4 regions of the Paenibacillus sp. 2003 genome follow, and region 4 is predicted to be linked to each of the others. Evidence: predicted binding sites of a transcription regulator. Region 4 holds the regulator's gene; each other region holds the start of a gene.
What was found. The regulator Rex, encoded in region 4, represses fermentation and respiration genes when NADH is low (regulators of the CRP and FNR family bind a similar motif). The targets are predictions, from matches to a motif close to TTGTGAAATATTTCACAA.
Positions count from the first base shown of each region.

Region 1: J2X75_RS23185 (formate/nitrite transporter family protein) is a predicted target of Rex. The motif match lies at 1,056-1,073, and genes of this name have one in related genera.
Region 2: J2X75_RS07420 (cytochrome ubiquinol oxidase subunit I) is a predicted target of Rex. The motif match lies at 3,935-3,952, and genes of this name have one in related genera.
Region 3: J2X75_RS10085 (L-lactate dehydrogenase) is a predicted target of Rex. The motif match lies at 1,241-1,258, and genes of this name have one in related genera.

Region 1 covers NZ_JAVDTB010000007.1:24,222-29,810, forward strand. Annotated here, with positions in the region: gene J2X75_RS23175 (FAD-dependent oxidoreductase) at 1-240, shown strand, start outside; gene J2X75_RS23180 (hypothetical protein) at 388-618, opposite strand; gene J2X75_RS23185 (formate/nitrite transporter family protein) at 1,161-2,012, shown strand; gene J2X75_RS23190 (molybdopterin-containing oxidoreductase family protein) at 2,441-4,504, shown strand; gene J2X75_RS23195 (MFS transporter) at 4,697-5,589, shown strand, end outside.
Region 2 covers NZ_JAVDTB010000001.1:1,660,235-1,665,823, reverse strand. Annotated here, with positions in the region: gene cydD (thiol reductant ABC exporter subunit CydD) at 1-1,465, opposite strand, end outside; gene J2X75_RS07425 (cytochrome d ubiquinol oxidase subunit II) at 1,480-2,493, opposite strand; gene J2X75_RS07420 (cytochrome ubiquinol oxidase subunit I) at 2,493-3,857, opposite strand; gene J2X75_RS07415 (MFS transporter) at 4,257-5,589, opposite strand, start outside.
Region 3 covers NZ_JAVDTB010000001.1:2,343,427-2,349,015, reverse strand. Annotated here, with positions in the region: gene J2X75_RS10085 (L-lactate dehydrogenase) at 238-1,167, opposite strand; gene J2X75_RS10080 (WD40/YVTN/BNR-like repeat-containing protein) at 1,504-2,781, shown strand; gene J2X75_RS10075 (hypothetical protein) at 2,930-3,139, shown strand; partial or broken gene J2X75_RS30345 (class I SAM-dependent methyltransferase) at 3,832-4,131, shown strand; gene J2X75_RS10065 (serine hydrolase domain-containing protein) at 4,149-5,589, shown strand, end outside.
Region 4 covers NZ_JAVDTB010000001.1:2,714,482-2,720,070, forward strand. Annotated here, with positions in the region: gene J2X75_RS11650 (AAA family ATPase) at 1-490, opposite strand, end outside; gene J2X75_RS11655 (hypothetical protein) at 483-1,010, opposite strand; gene J2X75_RS11660 (cell wall elongation regulator TseB-like domain-containing protein) at 1,311-1,841, opposite strand; gene J2X75_RS11665 (amidohydrolase) at 1,881-3,188, opposite strand; gene J2X75_RS11670 (redox-sensing transcriptional repressor Rex) at 3,175-3,828, opposite strand; gene dinG (ATP-dependent DNA helicase DinG) at 4,042-5,589, opposite strand, start outside.

The DNA.
Region 1 (5,589 bases), on a different contig from region 4:
AAAGTAGTATATGAGCAGGCTACTCGTCGGATCGTAGGAGCACAGGTGATGTCTCAGGTTGATCTGACCCAATCGATTAATACGATCTCGGTCTGCATCCAAAATAACATGACCGTAGATGAGCTGGCCTTCATCGACTTCTTCTTCCAGCCACATTACAACAAACCATGGAACTTCCTGAACACGGCGGGTCTGCAAGCACTGCCTCCAATAGAAGTAAAAGCACCAGCAATGGTGTAAACAAGTGTGATTCGTTGTGAGAGATATGAAAAAAAATAGAATGAGAAAAGGCTGGCGATCACTCGCCAGCCTTTTACTTAATTGATATTTCTAATACATTTAGGATGAGGCTCAATGATTATTATTCATTGTCTGAACTTATAGATTTTATAGCTCGTTGGTATTTTCAGCAGATATTCCCCAAGCTTTTCCGCTAAAGTTGTCTCCGTCAGCACGATAGGTGATGGAATACATTCCTTCCTCAATACCTTGTGGAAATTCAGTAAAACTCGTCCATTCAATAGTCTCACCAGGGGCTACTTTTTCAACGAAATATTCGTCCCTAGAACGATTGTGCACCATTACCGCTTTTATCGTTTTTTTTTCCAGAGTTCTCAATAAAGATTTTCACATGCTTATAATCTTCGTCAACATTAAAATTAGTAGATACATTGTTTCCAGCTAATACTGTTTTAAATAGCGGTTTGGATTCATGTTCATGAGTTGTCACTGTGTGATTAGGATCTCCTATAGATACCGTTTCAGTGAGTTGACTCCTATTCTCGTTGTCTTTGGTTGTTACATGGGCCTCTCGACTATTCCAAAAAACGTAGGATATGATACCCACAGTCAAGGCTATACATAGTGTAGATATAGATGTTATTTTTTTCAATGGAGTATATCTCTCCTCACATACATAGTTATTGATTAAATTATAATTTAATATGATTTCTATATAATATTCAAGTATTTTCCAAAAAAAAGAGTGATTTTTTATTCGTCTGTAGTCAGCACAAAAGGCTTTGAAAGCAGAGTAAAGTAGGAACCTTCAAACTTTGTGATAAAAGTAACAAACCTCTCGAAACCTTCGCGATACAATGAACATATCAACAAAAAATGAGGAATCAATTTGTTCATGAACAATGAAGGAGAGGATCAACATGGCAGCAAAAACACCTCTTGAGGTTGCACAATATACGGCGCAAACAGGTATGAAGAAGGCGCAATATCCGGTGTCTTCTGTATTGGTGCTTAGTTTTATGGCAGGGGCTTTTATTGCGCTGGGTTTTCTACTGGATATCCGGGTGATTGCATCCGCGCCGGCAGAGTGGGGAAGTCTGGTTAATCTGATTGGTGCAGCAGTGTTCCCGGTGGGACTAATCATGGTACTCATAGGTGGTGGCGAGCTGCTGACGGGCAACATGATGGCAGTTCCACTTGCAACGATTGCACGAAAATTATCCGTGGGTAGTATGTTTAAAAATCTATCCTTAGTAACGATAGGTAATTTTCTTGGAGCAATCTTTGTCGCGTACGCCTTTGGACATGTGCTTGGTCTGACCGGAGAGGGTGTATATCTGGCGAAAGTGGTGGATATGGCTGGGCATAAGCTGCATGACGGCTTCCTGCAAGCTTTCATCTCTGGCATCGGCTGTAACTGGCTGGTGGCACTGGCCGTGTGGTTATCTTATGCATCCGATACGATGAGTGGCAAGGTACTGGGCATTTGGTTTCCAACGATGGCATTTGTAGCTATTGGATTCCAGCACGTTGTGGCCAATATGTTCCTCATCCCGGCGGCAATCTTCGAAGGGCATTATTCGTGGGGCCAATATGTGATAAATTTCATTCCAGTGTGGCTCGGCAATCTGACTGGAGGTGCTCTGTTTGTAGCTGCAGCCTACTGGGTGGTGTACCTGCGCCAAGCTGAGCCGAAAGTGAAACCGGAGGCAGCAACGTTGATCGAAGCTGTGGAGACGGAGGCCAGAGCGATGTGGAGCAAGCAGGCATAGCGAGGCATGCATACACGTGTAATGAAATATTCATGTAGAAGTAAATACGATTCTGTCTTGCTCGGTTCATGGCGAATATGCTGTGATAGAGCAGGGCGGGATCGTTTTTATGTATGGGGACCTTGTTGGAATTCAACGCAAAATAAATTCGCCATGACAAGGTTCGGGGGAACGAAACCTGTTCATGGCGAATTTCGGGAGTGGTCCATGATATGGCATGAGGAGGAAGTGGGGAAACACTAGCCTAATGCCTTATTTTTAATTTACCCCTGATTTCTGAAGTTGAATCAAACTCAAAAACATTTTATTGAAAATATTTTGAAGGCGCTATAGCGGTGAATATGAAGCAAAAACATACTGTTCTCTTTACGCGATAACCTCGAAGAAGATATGATATAGGGATAGCTTTTAAAGAGGGGAGCCTTACGATGATCGATCAGGAGAATGGTGTATTTGCGGCGGTGTGCCCGCTCGACTGTCCGGACACTTGTGGTCTGTTATTACATAAAGAGAACGGAAAAATTGTGAAGGTGGCAGGCAATCCGGATCATCCGATCACCAAGGGTGCCATTTGTAATAAAGTCAGAAATATGACCGAGCGGGTGTACCATCCCGAGCGTCTACAATATCCGATGAAACGTGTAGGAGCCAAAGGTGAAGGCAAGTTCGAACGAATCAGTTGGGATGAAGCGATTAGGGAGATTACGACCAAGTTCACTGCATTGTCCGAAACCTACGGCCCGGAGAGCATCCTGCCCTACAGCTTTTACGGTAACATGGGCATTCTGGGCGTAGACGGTATGGATCGGCGTTTCTTCAATGCGCTTGGTGCGAGTGTACTGGAGCAGACGATCTGTAACTCCGCTGGAAATACCGGCTGGAAATATACGATGGGCGCCAACCGGGGAACTGTGCCGGAAGATACGGAGCATGCGGATCTCATCCTGGTGTGGGGCGGCAATATCGTCAGTACAAATATGCACCAAGTCGTTCTGGCGGAGAAAGCCCGCAAGAAAGGCGCCAAGATCGTCGTAATCGACGTTCATCGCAATCGTACCGCACAGTGGGGTGACTGGTTTATTCCGCTGTACCCGGGCACGGATAGCGCACTGGCGTTGGGCTTGATGCATGTGTTGTTCGAACGGGGACTAACGGATGAAGCGTTTATGCAAAAGTATACGGTGGGTCATGAGGCACTGCGTGATCATGTCCGCAGTTACACCCCTGACCGCGTTGCACGTATTACGGGCGTGCCGGAGGAGACGATTGTGCAGCTGGCCGAACTATACGGTAACGCACAGGCAGCCCATATTCACATCGGCAACGGCCTTCAGCACCATGATAATGGGGGCATGAACGTGCGTAGCGTTGCATGTCTGCCTGCCATTACAGGGCAATGGCTGAAGCAAGGCGGCGGTGCCATTCGCACCAACAGCTACGCGAGCACGAATAGCGACGCGCTCGAACGTCCGGAGCTGCGGCAGAATCCGGAGCCGCGAGTGGTGAACATGAACCGGATTGGTGAAGCGTTGCTGGAAGCAGAGCAGCCAATCCGGGCAATGATGGTTTACTGCAGCAATCCACTGGTGGTGGCACCGGATACCGAGCGGGTGGAGCGAGGTTTTGCACGGGAAGATTTATTCACGGTTGTGCATGATCTGTTCATCACGGATACGGCAAAATATGCAGATATCGTATTGCCAGCCACATCTTCATTTGAAGCGACGGACCTGTACACCTCTTATTGGCATCAGTACGTTCATCTGCAAGAGCCGGTAATTGCACCGATTGGGGAGAGCAAGAGCAATGTGGAACTGTTCTCACTGCTTGGGCAGGCTATGGGGTACGATCCTGCAATCTTCGGAGAAACGCCGGAACAGATGATTGAGGACGCACTTCAGGGCACAGGCAACCCCTACATGAATGGAGTCACGTTGGAGGGACTGAAGGAACACCGATTCGTGAAGCTGGATATGACGACACATGCTGTATTTCTGGATCAGTTGCCCACGCCTTCAGGCAAAATCGAATTGTATTCGGAGACAATGGAACAGAGAGGGCTTCCGCCGCTCCCTACCTATAGTGCTCTGGTTGAAGGATATGATGGGGAGAATCCGGCTGGACCTGCCGATACGTATCCATTGATGTTCCTGTCGCCGCCAAACCATAATTTCCTGAACTCCACCTTTGGCAATTCAGCCAAACATCAGCGTTTGGAAAAGATGCCTCTATTGCAGATACACCCTGAGGACGCTACCCGCAGAAACGTTGAGGATGGGGATGCGCTGGTCGTATGGAATGATCGTGGGCGCATCGAACTTACCGCCAAGGTGAGTGAGGCCATGTTGCCAGGAACCGTCATCAGTCAAGGCTTATGGTGGGATGGTGAAGGCAAGAAGCAGCGAGCGAATTCACTCACTTCCAATCGCTTGTCGGACATGGGGAACGGGGCCACCTTCTTCTCGGCCACTGTTGAAGTGAAGCGTCAATGAGTGTGCTTGCAGCATGATTTTTTTGAGGTAAGATGAACAAAGGCTAGAATTTGAGCAGGATTAAAGTGCAATAGATGTAACACTTCCAAAGGCCTTCGCTCTGGCTGGTTATGGTTATGCCGTCAGGGCAAAGGTTTATTTTTTATGGCTATTTGTTTGTGCAGAGGTACTAAGGAGAATGAATTAACGATGATGAGATGGCTTGATAACTATCCAAAAGAAGTGAGAATATTTTTGCTGGCAAGTCTGGTTAACGCAACAGGCAGTGCACTGATGTGGCCGCTGACCACCATGTATGTGTTTGATGAGCTAGGACGGACGATGGCTAACGCGGGTTTTGTAATCCTGATTCAATCCCTGGGTGGCATCTTTGGACAATTGCTTGGAGGTTCGTTGTACCATCGGGTGGGTGTGAAGAAGCTGATTATTGGCTCACTGGTGCTGAATGCGTTAGGTTTGTTTGCGCTGCCCTGGATTAGCGCGTACTGGGTCGTATTTATATCTGCCATGGGCTGGATTGGCTTGTTCAGTTCATTGTCGCTGCCAGCGATTCAAGCCTTTATTGGCTTCCGGTTTGCGGAGCGACGCGGTGAATTATTCAATATCATCTATGTAGCGAACAATATCGGGGTGGCGATTGGAACGGCGCTGAGTGGTTTTCTGGCTGACTTTTCCTATCACCTCAGCTTTGTGTTGAACGGGGTAACCTCAGCCGGATTTGCGATGTTCTTCTGGTATTATCTGTCCCGCGTTGAACCGGATCAGGGGGAGGTACATCTGACGAAACGCAAAACCGTTCCCGATGGTCCGGGCGTCTGGGCACTGCTGGGCAATACCCGATTATATCTGTTTATGAGCTTGGGTGTGCTCTTCCTGTTATTCGGCAACTCCATCTGGAACACAGGTGTGTCCCCGTATATCATTTCTGAGGGTATGGAAAAAAGAATGTACGGTCTGCTCTGGACCCTGAACGGGGTGCTGATCTTTGTGGGCCAACCTTTCACCAGTTGGGTAAAACGGACCATGGCCCGTACCTCCACTGCCCAGATGACAGCGAGTGCGGTATTCTATGGCATGGCCTACAT
Region 2 (5,589 bases), 1.1 Mb from region 4:
CCAATTGAGCGACAACGCCAGCAAGCCCTGCTTCCTCTGCCGCCTGCTCTATTTCAACTCTGGAGACGTTCCGACCAGCGCCAATCGCGATATTTTCGGCAAATGTACCTGCAAAAATATACGGATGCTGTGTAATGTAGCTAACACGTTCAAACCATGCAGCCTCATCATGTTGCGAAAGCTGGCTTCCATTAACCAAAACCGCTCCCGAATCTGGTTTCAGTAAACCGGCAATGAGATGAAGCAGCGTGGTTTTACCTGAGCCACTTTTGCCTACAATAGCAATCTGTTCTCCCGGTCCAATCGAGATCTGTCCTGTCTCAAGTCCAAAGAAATTAGGAGCGTACTTGAACCGGACATGGTCCAGTTCAACGGTTGGTGGCATTGGAATCAACTCTGTACGAGCTGTACGGAGTTCTTCCGTCCTTGCCATTGCATCGACATCGGTTATATTGCTTTGATCCGATCCTTCTTCCTGCTCCGTTTGTGTGCTCTTGACACTTGTATCCGCAAGCATCTGTTCCACCTTGCGAATCGCCCCCATACTGGTTCGCCCACTGTGAAAAGCCGTTCCCGTATTCTTCAACAGACTGTAAAACTCAGGGACGAGCAACAACACAAGAAAGGCCGTGTGGAAGTTCATTGATTTGAAAACCAGTAACTGAATAGCCAGTTCAAGCGCGACAATACCAATGCTTAACATCACGATCGATTCCAGCATAAACGTATTTGTAAATGCAATCTTCAAAATGCTCATGGTGGCATCACGATACCTCAAACTGCTGCGTTCAATTTCCTGTTGCTGACGTTTAGCCCGTCCGAATATTTTCAACGTAACCAGCCCTTGAAGCGAATCCAGAAATGTACCGGAAAACTCAGCCAGTTGCGCGTATTTTTCTTCTGATTTGTTCTTTGTCTTGAGCCCAACCAAGATCATGAACAGCGGGATAAACGGTGCCGTAAACAGCATAATCCAGCCTGTGTTGGAGTGCTGCGTAAACGTAACAACCAGAATCAGAATCGGGATCATCGCGGCTTCCATCATTCGAGGCATATATTGACTGAAATAACTGTCAGCCTCATCCACAGCATCCAAAGCAACGCTGACCTTTCCTCCCGTCTGCCCACTCAGGGTTGAAGGCATGGAAGCGCGGGTCAGGTTCTGCAATACAGATGCTCGCATATTTGTCTTGGCGCGTGCTGCCATATGCAAGCTCACTTTCCCATTACCATACGACAACAGTGAGCGTGCAGCCATAACAACCAGTAATAGGACAAGCAACAGCATCACTGATGAAAAGGAAGCTTTCTCTACAAAGATTCGCTGGACTGCTTCAGCCACCAAGGTGGCCTGGCTTATAATAGCTACACCAAGGGCCAGCGAAATGATCGCAAGGAGAAGTCTGTTTTTTCGTTGTAAAGACATTTGCTGCGAGATCAGATTGGATTTGGCTCTCCTCTTCATTGAAAGCTCCTCCTTTATTTTTTCCCTTTCACATAATCCGCATCAAACAGGAACAGTTTGAAGACCAGAATCAGAGAAGGAATTAACAGGCACAGCCCACCGATAAACACAACCACTAGCGCAAAACCCATTGCTGGCGGTGTGGCACTGCTCTGAATCGTGATGAATGGATCAAGAATATAAGGATACTGCCCAATGCCGTAAGCGAAAAAGGCTGTGAAAAATTGCAGCATGATACATATAAAAGCTAATCCGTAACGACGACCGTTATATAACAGCCACATGGCAATCATGAAAAATGCAACGAATAGCGCCAGCAGCCACCATAAATCCATCATGTTTTGAAAATGACGCTCATTGTGTTGACCCAAATATATAAATGCAGTCAGCGCGAGAATAATGGTCGGTGTACTCCAGAACAAAGCATAATTGCGCATCAGCTTCAATGCCGAATGATCCTCTGCCCGAGAAGCGTAAAATGTGAGAAATGACCCGCTAATGAACAATACCGACACGATGGCTAGACCAACGATGCTCCACGATAATGGATTCGTAAATAGTGCCCAGTAATCCAGGGAAACGGTATCTCCCTGTTTCAAAATAAAGCCACCTTCAGACAGGGTCAGTGCCACTGACAATGACGCTGGAATAAGCAACCCGGTAGCCCCGTATAAAAACAGATATACGATGTTATTTTTGGAACCATAATTCTCAAAGGCGTAGAATGACCCACGAATGGCAAGCAAAATGACGGCAATACTTCCCGGAACAAGCAGCGCGGAGCCATAATAGTAAGCGGTATCCGGGAAAAATCCAACGATGCCAATATAGAAAAAGACAAAAAATACATTGGTGATCTCCCAGACCGGTGATAGATAACGGGAGATCAGACGATTAATCAGGTGATCCTGCTTTGTCAGGCGTGCATAAAAGGCGAAGAAACCTGCTCCAAAATCAATGGAAGCTACAATAAGATAGCCGTACAAGAACAGCCAGAGTACGGATATACCAATCAATTCATAACTCATCAGGCCTGCTCCCCTTTCTTGGCTGATTGATCATGCTTCTCTTTCAACCATTTCTCCATCTCAAGCTCAGCAGGATTATTATTGAACAGACGTCTCAATACGAGAACACAGATGACGCCGAGCACGATGTACAGAAGTAAAAAGACGAAAAACAAAATTCTTACACTCGGTGAAGAAGTAGCGGCCTCTTCCACTCGCATATAACCTCGAATGATCCATGGCTGCCGACCGATCTCTGCATAGAACCAACCCATCTCAACGGCCAGAAAAGCAAGCGGTGCACTGAGCGCAACCATACGAAGCATCCACTTGTTAAACTGATTTCGTTTCTTCCAGAACACAAACAGGAAGTACAGACTGGATATAGCGAGTAGAGCAAAACCTATTCCAGCCATTAGATCGAACAAGTAATGCACAAGTAAGGGTGGATGCTCATCAGATGGAAATTCGTTCAGCCCGGTTACCTCGGCGTTAAAGTCTCCAAAGGCAAGAAAGCTAAGCACTTTCGGCAAATGAAGTGCGCCTATGATTTCATGTTCAGCATTCAGCCATCCTAATAAAATCAGATCCGCGCCGCTTTCCGTCTCGAAATGCCACTCGGCAGCTGCGAGCTTCTCCGGCTGATGTTCAGCCAAAAACTTGGCAGATACATCACCAGCTAAGGAATTTAATAAACTGAATACCAAAACAACGGCCATCATGAGATTCAGGCCTTTCTTGTGGTAGGCAGACACCCCTTTTCTCAACATCGCAAAAGCTGCAATTCCCGCTAACAGAGCAGCTCCTGTCAGATAAGCCGAGCTTAATACATGAAATACTTTGGAGAACGTCGCCGTATTCAGCATCGCTTGTACAGGATTCACTGCCAAGAATTGACCTGCTTCCATGACAAAACCTTCAGGCTGGTTCATGAATCCGTTCACTGTTGTAATAAAAACAGCAGACATGCCTGCCCCGGCGACAATCGGAATGGTCAGCAACCAGTGGATATACGGATTTTTGAACCGATCCCACGTGTACAGATAAATGCCCAGGAAGATGGCTTCAAAAAAGAATGCGAATACTTCCATAAATAGTGGCAGTGCAATGACATTCCCGGCCAGCTTCATAAAATTCGGCCATACCAGGGCCAACTGCAGTGATATCGCTGTACCTGTCACAACACCAACAGCCACAGATATGACAAACCCTCGTGACCACCTCTTTGCCATAAGTATGTAATGGTGATCCTTCTTCCGAATGCCGATGAACTCTGCAATAGCAATCATCAAAGGTACACCGACACCAAGCGTTGCAAAAATCACGTGGAATCCGAGTGTCAAACCAGTCACCAGCCTGCTCCATAACACCGTATCAATAGCCATTCTTTGTGTTGCCTCCTTTCAAACTCTGTTCAATTTAGAAACATTCAATATCAGCTTTGGCTAAACTCAATGCAAAGTTGCGAAAAATTTCACAAAGTTAGGTATAACGATATCTTGCCACACCTATAATGCGTTTACTCCTGTAGGCCCCCGATAATAGCAAGCATTGGATGCCAATTAAAATCTGATATTGATGCACTTAAAGTACTAACCAAGCCTATTAATCAAAATTATTATATCTTTATTTTTACCTAATTCAATCAAAGACACGTCTTCTACCCTAAACGTTCAAGAAAGGATCAACTCTTTCTGACAACTTGGTGAAAAATAAAAAATACACCCAATGGAGCTATTGATTCATTGGGTGTAAACGTGCTATTGCACGGCAGATTCTCTATCTTACTTGCTTACTTGCTCCGGACTCACCGCACTTGCCTCGCGACGTACGCTCATGATGATCAGTGATGCAGCTAATACCGTAAGGATGATTCCAAGCATCTGAAATCCTGTCACATTAAATGTATCTCCCATGACAATCCCAATTAATAACGACGATAAGATGGTCCCCAGGTAGCGTGATGTATTAAAAATACCCGATGCGACTCCGATCATTTCTTTGGGTGTGCTTTTGAACAGAGCAGCTTGCATGCCGACCGCGTTTAGGCCGTTACTTATTCCAAATAAAGCTAAGGCAACAATGATTATGAAGATTGGAGAAGTTTCATTCATAACAACGATCAATATAGAGCCAAATGTCATTAAAGAAGCGGATACAATCAGAGCTGGCCGTGATCCTGATCTGTCAATCCAGCGCCCTGCGATCGGAGCAATAATGACTGAACATAACCCCAAAGCCAGCATGCTCATTCCTGTATGAACTTCGTTGAGATGACGTACCTGCTTCAAATACGTAGGAACTCCAAAAAAAAGAGCGTAAAACAGGATGTTCACCAGCATGTATTGCACATTCACCCAAGTCATCTCGGGATATGAGGCAAACGTTCGCAGAGGGATAAAAGGCGTGGCTGCTTTTAATTCATGTCGGATGAACATGACGAGTGCGATTAACCCGATCGCTCCTGTCAGCAGATGCCATGTTGAAATATCTCCTGTGGATTTTACTGAAAGTAAACCGATAAGCAGAGTCACCAAAGCTACCGTAAACATCAGGATACCTGGTGCGTCAATTAACGCAAGCCATTGCCGAATGGACATGTGACCAGAGATAGACGGAGATTGCTCGTCCTTCGGGATTGTTTTCCAGGCGAACCAAAAGCTTGCCATGACAAACGGAATATTAACGAAGAATATGCTGTGCCAGTCCCACCAATGAATCAATACTCCACCAATAAAAGGTCCAATTGCAGCCGCTCCAGAAAGGAATATAGCCAAGGTGGACAAGGCGGAGGCTTGTTTTTCAGTCACGTTCATTCTGACAATTGCCATTCCGACGGCCACCATCATGCTTGTGCCAATCGATTGAACGATCCGGAATACGATGAGCCACGAAAAACTGGGAGACCACGGTGCAAGCATGGACGATACAAAAACAATAACAAGACCCATGAGGAAGATCTTCCTGCGGCCAAACAAATCACTACACTTGCCCATAACGGGTTGAGCGACAGCACTAGCAATGTAAAATGATAAAATAATCCACGAAACGGCTGTAAAATTAAGTTGATACACTTGTTGTAGTCTGGAGATTGCCACCGAAATCATGGAGGAATTC
Region 3 (5,589 bases), 370 kb from region 4:
AGTGACAGGCTTTTTTGTTATTGATTTGATGGTGGAGATTTAAACATAATTAATATTATGTAAACTTATTACCTGATAACTAAATAGGTATATAAATAGAAGCCAAACCAAAGAACCATTCGCTTCTTCTCTCTGGAAGAACAAATGGTCCTTTTGGCTAGCGCGGATATCTTAATTCACAACGTTTAACATGCTAAATCGTTCACACCATGAATGGTTGCGTGTTTTGTGGCAGGATTATTCCAAACCAGCGATCTGTTCTTTTAATTTGTTAGCAGATGCCTGGAAAGCCACTTTCTCGGATTCATTCAGCGGTAGAGGCAGAATCTCGCGCACACCGTTGCGATCGACAACACATGGAACACCCAGATAAACATCCGATACACCATTGTAGTCTTCAAGGTAAGTGGATACGTTCAGAACGGAGCCTTCGTTGCCGAGAATTGCAGCTACAATGCGGTCCAGAGCAAGGGCGATTGCATAGGAAGTCGCTCCTTTGGCATTAATAATCTCATACGCTGCATTTTTGGTGCGGTCGAAAATATCCTGTTGTGTTTCTTCATCCAATTCCAGATCTGTTCCTGCAACGTTAGCCAGGCTCCATACCGGTACTTCGGAATCTCCATGCTCACCAATAATGTGTGCGTGAATACTACGAGGGTCGATCCCTTTATTCTTACCAATCAGGTAACGGAAACGTGCGCTATCGAGCAATGTACCTGAACCGATGACACGGGAAGCAGGCCATCCGCTTTGTTTCCACGAAGTATAGGACAAAATATCTACAGGATTGGTTGCAATCAGTAAAATTCCATGAGAGTTCACTTCAGTAATGCGCTCGATAATATCTTTGAAAATGCTTGCATTTTTCTTCAGCAGATCAATCCGGGTTTCACCCGGTTTCTGGGAAGCACCCGCTGTAATAATAATGATATCTGCATCTTTGCAGTCGGAATAATCGCCAGCCCATACTTTCACGCCTCCCGTAAATGGAAGACCGTGGTTCATATCCAGCATTTCGCCGGTTGCTTTATCATGATTCACATCCACAAATACCAACTCGGATGAACGCTGTCTCAACATTAGCGTGTATCCCGTTGTTGTTCCCACCGCACCCATGCCTACAATCACGACACGACTTGGTTTCAGAGCTGCACTATTTGTCATGTTCATATCCTCTCCTTTTTGGGTTATACTCCCATCCATATTAAGGGATTAGAGAATATAAAGCGAGTGTTGTCTATAAAATAGTTCACATTTCATGTCTTTTTACCAATTATTCCGTCGAAAAACAGTTTAGGATGAAATTAATGGTAATAAATGTGTGGCATATAGCCCAGAGCATCAGCTTGAAAAAGGGAGCGGGCCAACCATGAGTGGGCAATGAGCCTTTTACATAAGGTTTGTGGTAGAATAGGAGCAGTGGATTCTGATGAATCGTAAATAAAACGCCATAGGACAGGCATGCGCGCCTGTATATTGGATGAGAGAGGTGGAACCCACTTGCGTTTGCAATGGATCAAAATCGCGCAGACAGCATTGCTGTCTATAGGTATAGCAGCCTTATTGGCTGCATGCACTGACTCAGATCAACCTCCGGAAGCAGAACCTCCGCAGCAGCAGGAGGACGCCGGAAATACAGGGCAGACATTAACTGTCGTTCCCCCTGTGAACAGTACAGAATCTGCAGATATGGCCAAGTACCAAATACAGACCCGTTTGACTGACTTTCAGTTGCTCAATGACAACGGAGGATTGGCGTGGGGTGTGACGCGGAATGCGCTGCGCCTGTACTACACTCAGGATCAGGGAAAGACCTGGACCAATATCTCACCTTCGGAAAATGTACAGTTTCCGGCTAACCCTAAATATGGACAAAGCATTTATTTTGTAGATCGTGCACATGGTTGGATTGTTCGTGAAGGTATGGGTGGAACAGATACCATGGTGCTTCGCACTAATAATGGGGGCGTAACTTGGAGTCTGTCTTCTCTGTCCAAGACGGATAAAGTGACTGCGATCTCATTTGTATCTCCTGAAAAAGGCTGGATTCTCACTACGGTCGATACCGCTATTGGTAAACAGGACAAGAAACTTTACTTCACCGAGGACGGTGGAATCACCTGGAATCGGATGTCATCCAGTGATGAAGATGGCAAACAGGAAGCAGAAGAGATTTCCAAACGTGGATACACCACAGGGATGACTTTTTCGGATCCAAAGCATGGTTTCTTAATAGCGCTAGAGTTCGGCACACCGAAGTTGTATGTAACATCAGACGGCGGAGAGAACTGGAATACTGGACAAACCTTCTTTGATCGAAACAAATTCAACGGGTGTGGTAATTTCAGTGTTAGTTCACCACAATTTTTTGGACGTGAAGCGCAATCAGCCTGGATGTCAATGTCCTGTTCTCAAGGGGAGAGCACGACATTTAATGGATTCTTTACCACCGATGGCGGGAAGAGCTGGAAGCTGTCCAATTTCACTTTAAACAAACAAACGGGTCCGAATCGTAACCTTTCACCGGTATTTCTAAACGCATCGGAAGGTTGGGCGATGCAAAAGGGCATAACCTATCACACCAAGGATGCGGGCAAAACGTGGAGCGCTCTTCCTGCAAGCAGTGTACTGGAGAAAATTCTCGAAGACTATCCGGAGATTGTGAAGATTCAGATGGTTAACCCCAAGCTTGGCTGGATATTGGTTGAAAATACAGATGCCAAAAGATCGTTGTTATTGCAAACGGTAGATGGCGGTGTACATTGGAAAGTACTATAAACGTAGAGTGTTATCGATGTGAATAGATAGGAGAAAGAAGAGGAGCCTAAGGGTTCCTTTTCTTTTTTTGTTTAGTTTGTGAAATAAATCACAAATAAATCCACTAGAAGGTGATATATTTAACTCAACAAGAGAAGGAGTGATGAAGATGAGAACCAACGGTCAAACTCAATTCACGCAGGCGGATGAATTAACCAGATACATGCTTCAATTATGCTACACATGTGACGATGCCAATCGTTGTACAACAGAGGATGCAGTAAAGGCTTGCATGGCAGAACACGCACAGGCAGACCAACCCGAACCAGCTGAAGGTGGAGATGTAACTCGCGGGTTTATGGACTTGATGTACGCATAGTAATCGAAACTAATCAAAAAAAGCTGATATATCAACGTTTTTCCAATATTCAGAGACCGCAGTGACTAATGAAATGGTTTGAGCATAGGTGTTGCTGCGTTAGTAGAAGCGGGTTGGAATGATTCTCACGAATCATTTAAATGGGAATATTAGAGAGGCACTGCTGGCAGAACGCTGGTAGTGCCTTTTTTTTGTTTTGTGTTAAGATGTCCATGGCCACAAGGCTGTGCGTCCAAGAATAATTAGTAGGTGTAATGGATAAACTTAAACTTGATCATTAAATAGATGGTCAGATGCAACACACACAACAACACATATTGTTTATAGACACCTCTCTCTAACTGCTCGATGCTTCCTCCCGCTGCCCAGGGCAGGGAGGAAGCATAATATGATTTTTTGTAATGTATAAATGATACATTCTATAATTAAAACTCAGATGGGAAGCAATAAATCAGCTTGTGCAACTACAAACGTATGTGAGCGAAAAGTATAGTAAGATGGATCTGATATACGCTAAGCCTATGATTCACGGAGAACGCTCCTGCGGGAGGGTTCTTTTTGATTTGGAGTGAAATGTATGCGCTTTTAAATGTACTTCGCAAATATTGCAGCATGGGTTATTATAGAAATAATTAAGGTAATTTTCTCAAAATGTGGAATTGATTTATTGGTTCCAAGAAAGGATGGGTATTATCTTTAGTTGGTCTCGCCCTATCCACAAATGTGTTGCTACAGAAGAGGATAGACTGGTTTTTTTAAAATGTTAGGTTGATGAATCTTAGTATTCGGTAACTCTTTGCGAAAGTAAGTTAGCATTATTGGATCGTAAACTATCAACCTATGTGAATGCGTTGGCCAAAGCTGGATTTGCCATTGAGCAATTGATTGAGGAATCTGATGAAGAATTAAGGCAACTGCAAAACGATGATTTTGCCAATAAAGCAAAGATGCTCCCTATAACCTTTGTGGTAAAGGCAAGAAAACTATTGTAGATAATAAGGGGTAGCCAATGAAGATTAATCAAAAATATTACTATGTTAATAAAGTAATTACTTGTGTTTTTGTACTTGCATTCATCATAATGACATGTGCGGTATCTGTGCGTGCTGAGGTAGAGCAAGAGGAGACAACACCCTCCAGAATTACGTTTTCTTCGCTAGAGGAAACGATTGATTCATATGTGGCCATGAATCAGAAGAATACCGCTGCCGTTTCGGTTGTAGCTATCAAGAACGGTGAGACCATTGTGAATAAGGCCTATGGATACGCAGATCTTGAGCAACAGAGAAAGGCAGACACCTCTACTGTATTTGAATGGGGTTCAACTTCTAAACTATTGGTCTGGACGAGTGTTATGCAGCTTGTAGAACAGGGAAAGCTTGATTTGGATACCGATATTCAGGGATATTTGCCGGAAGGATTTCTAAAGAAGCTTGAATACGATGCTCCCATTACCCTAATGAACCTTATGCATCATAACGCAGGATGGGAGGATAGATTGATCGATTTATGGTATTCATCCGAGAGTGATATTGTGGAATTAGGTGAAGCTTTACAAAAATTTGAGCCGAGGCAGATCGATAAACCTGGGAGTGTCGTTGCTTATTCAAACTATGGTACGGCTATGGCTGCTTACATCGTTGAAGTGCAAAGCGGACAACCCTTTTACAAATATGTCAACGAACATATATTTAAACCACTGAACATGAAAGACACATCGATTCACCCATCACAATACGATAATCTAAACGTCTTGAAACGAAGAAATGAGATTCAGGGTTACACTACGAATCTGAAACTAATTCCTAAGAACAGAGCATACATAAGCTTATACCCTGCGGGGGGCGCCATTGGCACAGCAGAGGATGCAGCTAAATTTCTCGCAGCCTTGATGCCTGTGGATCGTAGCAATTTAATATTCGCGAACAAGGATACGTTAGACGAGATGCTGTCAACCAGTCTATATTATGATGGAACTTCTAATCCTCGAATTGCACATGGCTTCTTTGAAGTGGAGTACTGGGTGCCTGCACTGGAACACGCTGGAAGTACGGCGGGATTTACAAGTAAATTTGTTATTGACCCGGAGTCTAATTTTGGGTTAGTGGTCATGACAAACCAGTCAAATGAAATGGCTTATAACGTTGGTCTTGTCCAGAAGGTGTTTGGAAGTAGCTTCAGTACAAATTCGGTTACATCTGAGAGTGGGGGATATTATCTGCCTGCGCGACGGGTCGTTTCCGGTTTTACGAAGGCATATTCGATGTTAAGTCTGCAGAAGTATACCACATTTGACCTTAGTAACTTTGCAAATATTGTTGAGCGTAACGGGACTATTGAGAAGGCCTCCATTCCTTATAATGACTTTTTGCCCATGTCCAATTTAACGATAAACTTGATCAAAGCATCTTTTATTGCTCTTGCAGTAGCCATCCTGCTCAGTTTGAGAG
Region 4 (5,589 bases):
TAGCACGGGTTCTCGCATCCTTGAACAAATCCCGAATTCTGCTGGCACCCACACCAACATACATTTCCACGAACTCACTACCCGATGCTGCTACAAATACAGAATCTGTGTAATGGGCAGCAGCCTTGGCCATCAACGTTTTCCCTGTCCCTGGAGGGCCTGTCAGCAAGATCCCTTTTAACGGACGAATTCCAAACTTCCGAATTTCTTCATGTTTGATGAGAAAGTCAAGTGCTTCACGCAATTCCTGCTTGGCACTGTCCTGACCTCCAATTTCTTCAAAAGTAAGCTTCGAAGGTCCTTTCTTCTTCCGTTTACGTTCCTGTGCAGCGCCTACTGTAATCCCGCCGCGCATTTGCATCATGAACAGCAGACCACCGACAACCGCCGCCGCAATAAGAATCGGAACAATATTAACACCAGTAAACGCAAGGAAAATAATCAACACAGGAAAAAATCCGATGGCAACTTCTTTTGTCCATTTAGGCATTAGGCCACACTCCTATCTGACCGGGCACACGCGGCAGAATAATAAACTTGCTGGCATCTCCGTCACTGAGACTGACATATACATTGTTGTCATCCATAGCTGTATTCACTTTAATCCCGTTCGTCGCCATCTTCGACAACGTTGGTGTAATCTCGGTGTACTGCTTGTTCTCCATCGCCTGGGCTACGGTAAACATGGCATCACCCCACCAGTTCTCAAGCGCCTCGTTGGAATGATCCACAACATCCAGCTTTAACGAGCGTGAACCAATCACCGTCTGTCCTTCTTTGTGAATATATTGTACCAGTCTGCCCAAATCAACATCCGGTTGCAGATCCAGTTTCAATTGTACGTCATTGCGGTTAATAGTTAATTGAACGTCATTGACTCCATCGTACTGGGTAACCATCTTTTCAATCGGATTCTGCACGGCCACCTGACGATATACAAACCAACCTCCAAACAACACAACGGCTGAAATGACGGCAGTTAAAGCAATAGGCAATACTTTTAGCTTCAAGTGAATTACCCCTCCCAGATTTTGGCCTAACCTACTGGCTTATTGGTATATACGAATATGTGCACATTGACTCCTGCGAGAATTTCGACAGGATTATTTGTTTTGAATGTAACTTTGAGTACATATCTGAGTATATCACATCGTATATACATTTTCGAAGGCGAAAATATGAATAAATTATTAATTTTAACTATTTAAATCAAAAATGTTTACAGACAACACAAAGAACCGGTTCAGTCGGATATCCGTCTGCCGGTTCTTTCATTTCTTTAATTCTCTAGTTATGTCACTCTATTTGTTCTAGCTGTTCGGGAGTGTGTAGACCAGGTCCACCTGTTCTCCATTGCTAAAACGATAAAAGCGATAGTGGTTATGCGTACCGTCTTTATAATACACTTGCCACACATATATTCCATTCACAACTCCGGGCATGATTCGTTTAATCTCGCCGGCAGGAACTTCAGAACTGAAGCGATTGCGGATCTGCGATTCGGACATGCCATTCTGCAGCAGCTCACTGTGTACAGCGTTTGCACCCTTAGCCGGTTGATTGTTTGCATCGAATTTAACCCAGACCATAACATCCTGGTTATCCTTATTTTTGCCGATCAGGGTCCAGTAGATGTTGTCAGAGCCTTCTTTGTCTCCCCAGATGTACTTGCGCAATTCATCATAGGATGTAATGCCCAGTTGCTTCTGTGCTGCCTGTATAGCGAGAGCTTCTTCCTTGCGCTGGTCCTGCGTGACATAGACGTAATAACGCTGAAGTCCAAACAGAATCAGAACCAGTGCAAGCAGCGAAATCCATATCCACTTCTTTTTTTTCTTCAAAAGCCGAACTTCCTTTCCCTATGATGCTCTGTCCTGCAATTAACGAGCAAGCAGACCATCAAATGCCAATTGAGACTCACGCAAAATGCGTTCTTCATCCAGCGTCAGACATTCGCCGTGTTTGACCACTTGTTTTCCATCCACCCATACGTGCTCAACATCTTTGGCAGAAGCCGAGTAGATCGTATGTGAGATCAGGTCTGTATGTGGATAGAAATGTGCCTGTTCAATGTCAAGAGCGATAAAATCAGCCTTCATGCCGACCTCAAGTGCTCCGGTATTGTTCAAGAAAATGGATTTGGCACCGTATGACGTTCCGAGGAGTAACGCTTCGCCTGCTGGCACAGCCGTCGGGTCACCAGATACACCTTTGTGGATCAATGCAGCCATTCTCATTTCCTCGAACATATCCAGGTTGTTGTTGCTTGCCGGTCCGTCTGTTCCGAGTGACACGGTAACTCCTGCTTTCAGTAACGCAGGTACCCGCGCAACACCGGAAGCGAGTTTCAGGTTACTTCCCGGGTTATGGGATACAGCCACATCATGACGGGCCAAAATTTCAATCTCTTCGTCATTCAGATGCACCGCATGTGCAACCAGGGATGGACGAGAGAAAAAGCCCAGTTTCTCCAGATGTGCCACAGGACGCAGTCCATAATCAGCCACGTTCTGCTCCACTTCACGAAGCGTTTCAGACATATGTGTATGGAGAGGAAGGTTCAGGTCGTTCGCGACCTGTACAAGCTTCTCTATGTAGTCAGGAGGGCATGTATATGGGGCGTGTGGCGAGATTACGGTTGTAATGCGACCATCTGCCTGTCCATTCCACTCACGTGCAAACGCTGCCGACTCGTCCAGCTTCCGCAGTTGCTCTTCTTCCGAGCACAGCCCGATTACACCACGTGCCAGTGCTGCTCTAACGCCTGATTGCTCCACAACTTTGGCAACTTGATCCATGTGATCGTACATGTCCAGGAAAGCTGTAGTTCCGCCTTTCAACATTTCAAGCACCGATAGCGAAGTTCCCCAATATACGTCTTGTGAAGTCATTTTCGCTTCCATCGGCCACATTTTTTCCTGCAACCATACTTGCAACGCAAGATCGTCTCCGTGCCCTCTGAGCAACGACATTGCTGCATGACCATGCGTATTGATCAGACCCGGCAGGAAGAACAGTCCTTTTCCATCCACTTTGGTACAATTTTTGTCTCCATCCGGCAATGTCTCACCAATATGCACAATCTTGTCATCCTCAACAACCATGTATCCTTGAACCACGTTCCATGTTGTGCCGCCTTCATTAACGGCAAATTTGCCGTTGTGAATTACCCATCTATTTGTTGTCATCTTCCTCGTCGTCCTTTCCAGTCTCCAAGTAATAGGCCAAACTAAGCAGATCCGTTGTAAAGTCAGCATGGTGAATGCGGATATGCGGCGGTGTTTTTAGAATGGTTGGTGCAAAATTAAGAATCGCTTCGATTCCGGATTCAATAAGCTGATCGGCTACATTTTGGGCTTCCGTATCCGGAACCGTGATAATTCCGATGCGGATGTTTTCTGTTTTAACCGCTTCCGTCAATTCATTCATTGGTTTTACCGTCAAACTGTTAATTTGACTACCAATCTTCGGTCCATATGCATCAAATACAGCAACAATCTTCATGTTGTCTTTCAGATATGCATTGTAGTTAGACAAGGCTTGACCGAGATTACCCGCTCCTACCAGAGCTACATTAATTTGCTGATCGATTTTGAGAATGTGACGAATTTTCTCGATCAAATAGGATACATCATACCCGATCCCTTTACGACCAAAATCACCGAAGTAAGCCAGGTCTTTACGAATTTGGGCCGGATTCAGATCCAGCCTCTGTCCAAGCTCTTGAGAAGAAACAGTAGCCACCTCACGCTGATGCAACTCGTTCAAATAACGCAAGTATACAGGCAGACGTCGTACCACCGCTTCCGAAATTTTATCCGATTTCATTCTTGCTCCCCCTTACCAAGGCCACGATAAAATAATAGATGAAAAGATGAGCATTCTGTATAAATTCAAAGATAGACGTTGTATACAGAATGCTCCTTGTAATTTAGGTTATAAGTTCTTACGTGCAACTGCTTTAATCGGATACGGAAATATCTAATAAAGTTTAACGCCAAACGATAGTGTCATGCAATGATATAACGAACAAAACAACCATTATTCTTGTTCATTAACAGGTTTTTCCAACCACTCGGTAATTCGTGGAACCATTTGCTCCGTGAGCATATGCTCCATTTTGGGACCAGGTAAAGAATATAAAAAGAATTTACCATAGTACGCTTCAATCACCCGTGTATCATAAACAATGACAATTCCTCTGTCCTTCGCTGTACGCACCAACCGGCCAAATCCCTGCTTGAAACGAATGACCGCTTGCGGCACGGACAGTTTCATGAACGGATTTTTCTTCTGTTCCTGAAGCAACTCACTCTTGGCTTCCACCAACGGATGATTCGGTGGCTGGAAAGGCAGTCGCACAATAGCGAGACAGGTTAGCGCCTCTCCCGGGATATCTACACCCTCCCAGAAGCTGCTTGTACCCAGAAGTACCGTAGCTTTGGCATCTTGGAACCTGCGAGTCAATTTGGAACGACTTCCACTGTCAACGCCTTGCCCAAGCAACGAGATGTCGTTACCAGATAGCGCCTCCTTCAGCGGATCATAGACCTGTCGCAACATCTTGTATGAAGTAAACAGAACCATCATGCGTCCACGCGTGGCAATTGCCGTCTCTGCAAGTGATTGCACCAGCATATTGACAAAGTGCGCATCACCCACACTGCCCTTCACACTCGGGAAATCACGCGGAATCACCAGAAGTGCCTGATCGCGATAGTTGAAAGGTGATGGCAGCATCGACGTTAACAACCGATTATTCTCGGAAGCTTCCTGCAAGCCAAGCTGTTCAATCATGAACTGGAATGACTTATCTACCGAAAGCGTAGCCGATGTAAGCACAACACTTTTCTTTTTATCAAAAAATAAATCCTTAAGTTGTGCACTGACATCTACAGGTACAGCATACAGCTGAAGAGATTTGCTGCGGAATTGACCGCTGGCTTCCATCCAGTACACCGTTTTGGCATCATCCATACGCATGAAGAAACGTAGATTCTCCTTCAATGTGGTCAGATCTTTCAGCAGTCCTGTAATATCCGTGATCAGACTATCCGATTGATAATCATCCTGATCCTCTTTCACTTCAAGCAGCAATTTGTCCCCTTTGCGAACCAAATCGCCCAGAGTCACATAGATCTGGTTCTCCAGATCCTGCAACTCCTGCCATTTTGCAGGTTTCTGAGAAGCTTTCAGGCGCAGGGAAAATTGCCCCGTCTCTCCCGGTGAAGCATCACTTCGTTCAGGCAACAGACCGAACAAGGCGTCACTCATACGATCCCACAGTTCCTTGACCTCAACAGCCAGCGGGAACATCTGATCCACCATGGAGCCCCATTGCACCGAATTTTCATGCCCGGATAACTGCGAACGAAGCATAGGCAGCTGCCCATTACGACTGTCTTTAAACAGGCGGGTCAGTGTGTGAACCAAGGTGAAATATTTCATATGCATTCCAAGATGTTTACCAGCTACATCCTCCAGATGATGTGCCTCATCGATCACAAGACTCTCATAGGCTGGCAGCAGCTGATGCGCGGCTTTCACATCCGTAAATAATTTGGAGTGATTGGTGATTACGATATCTGA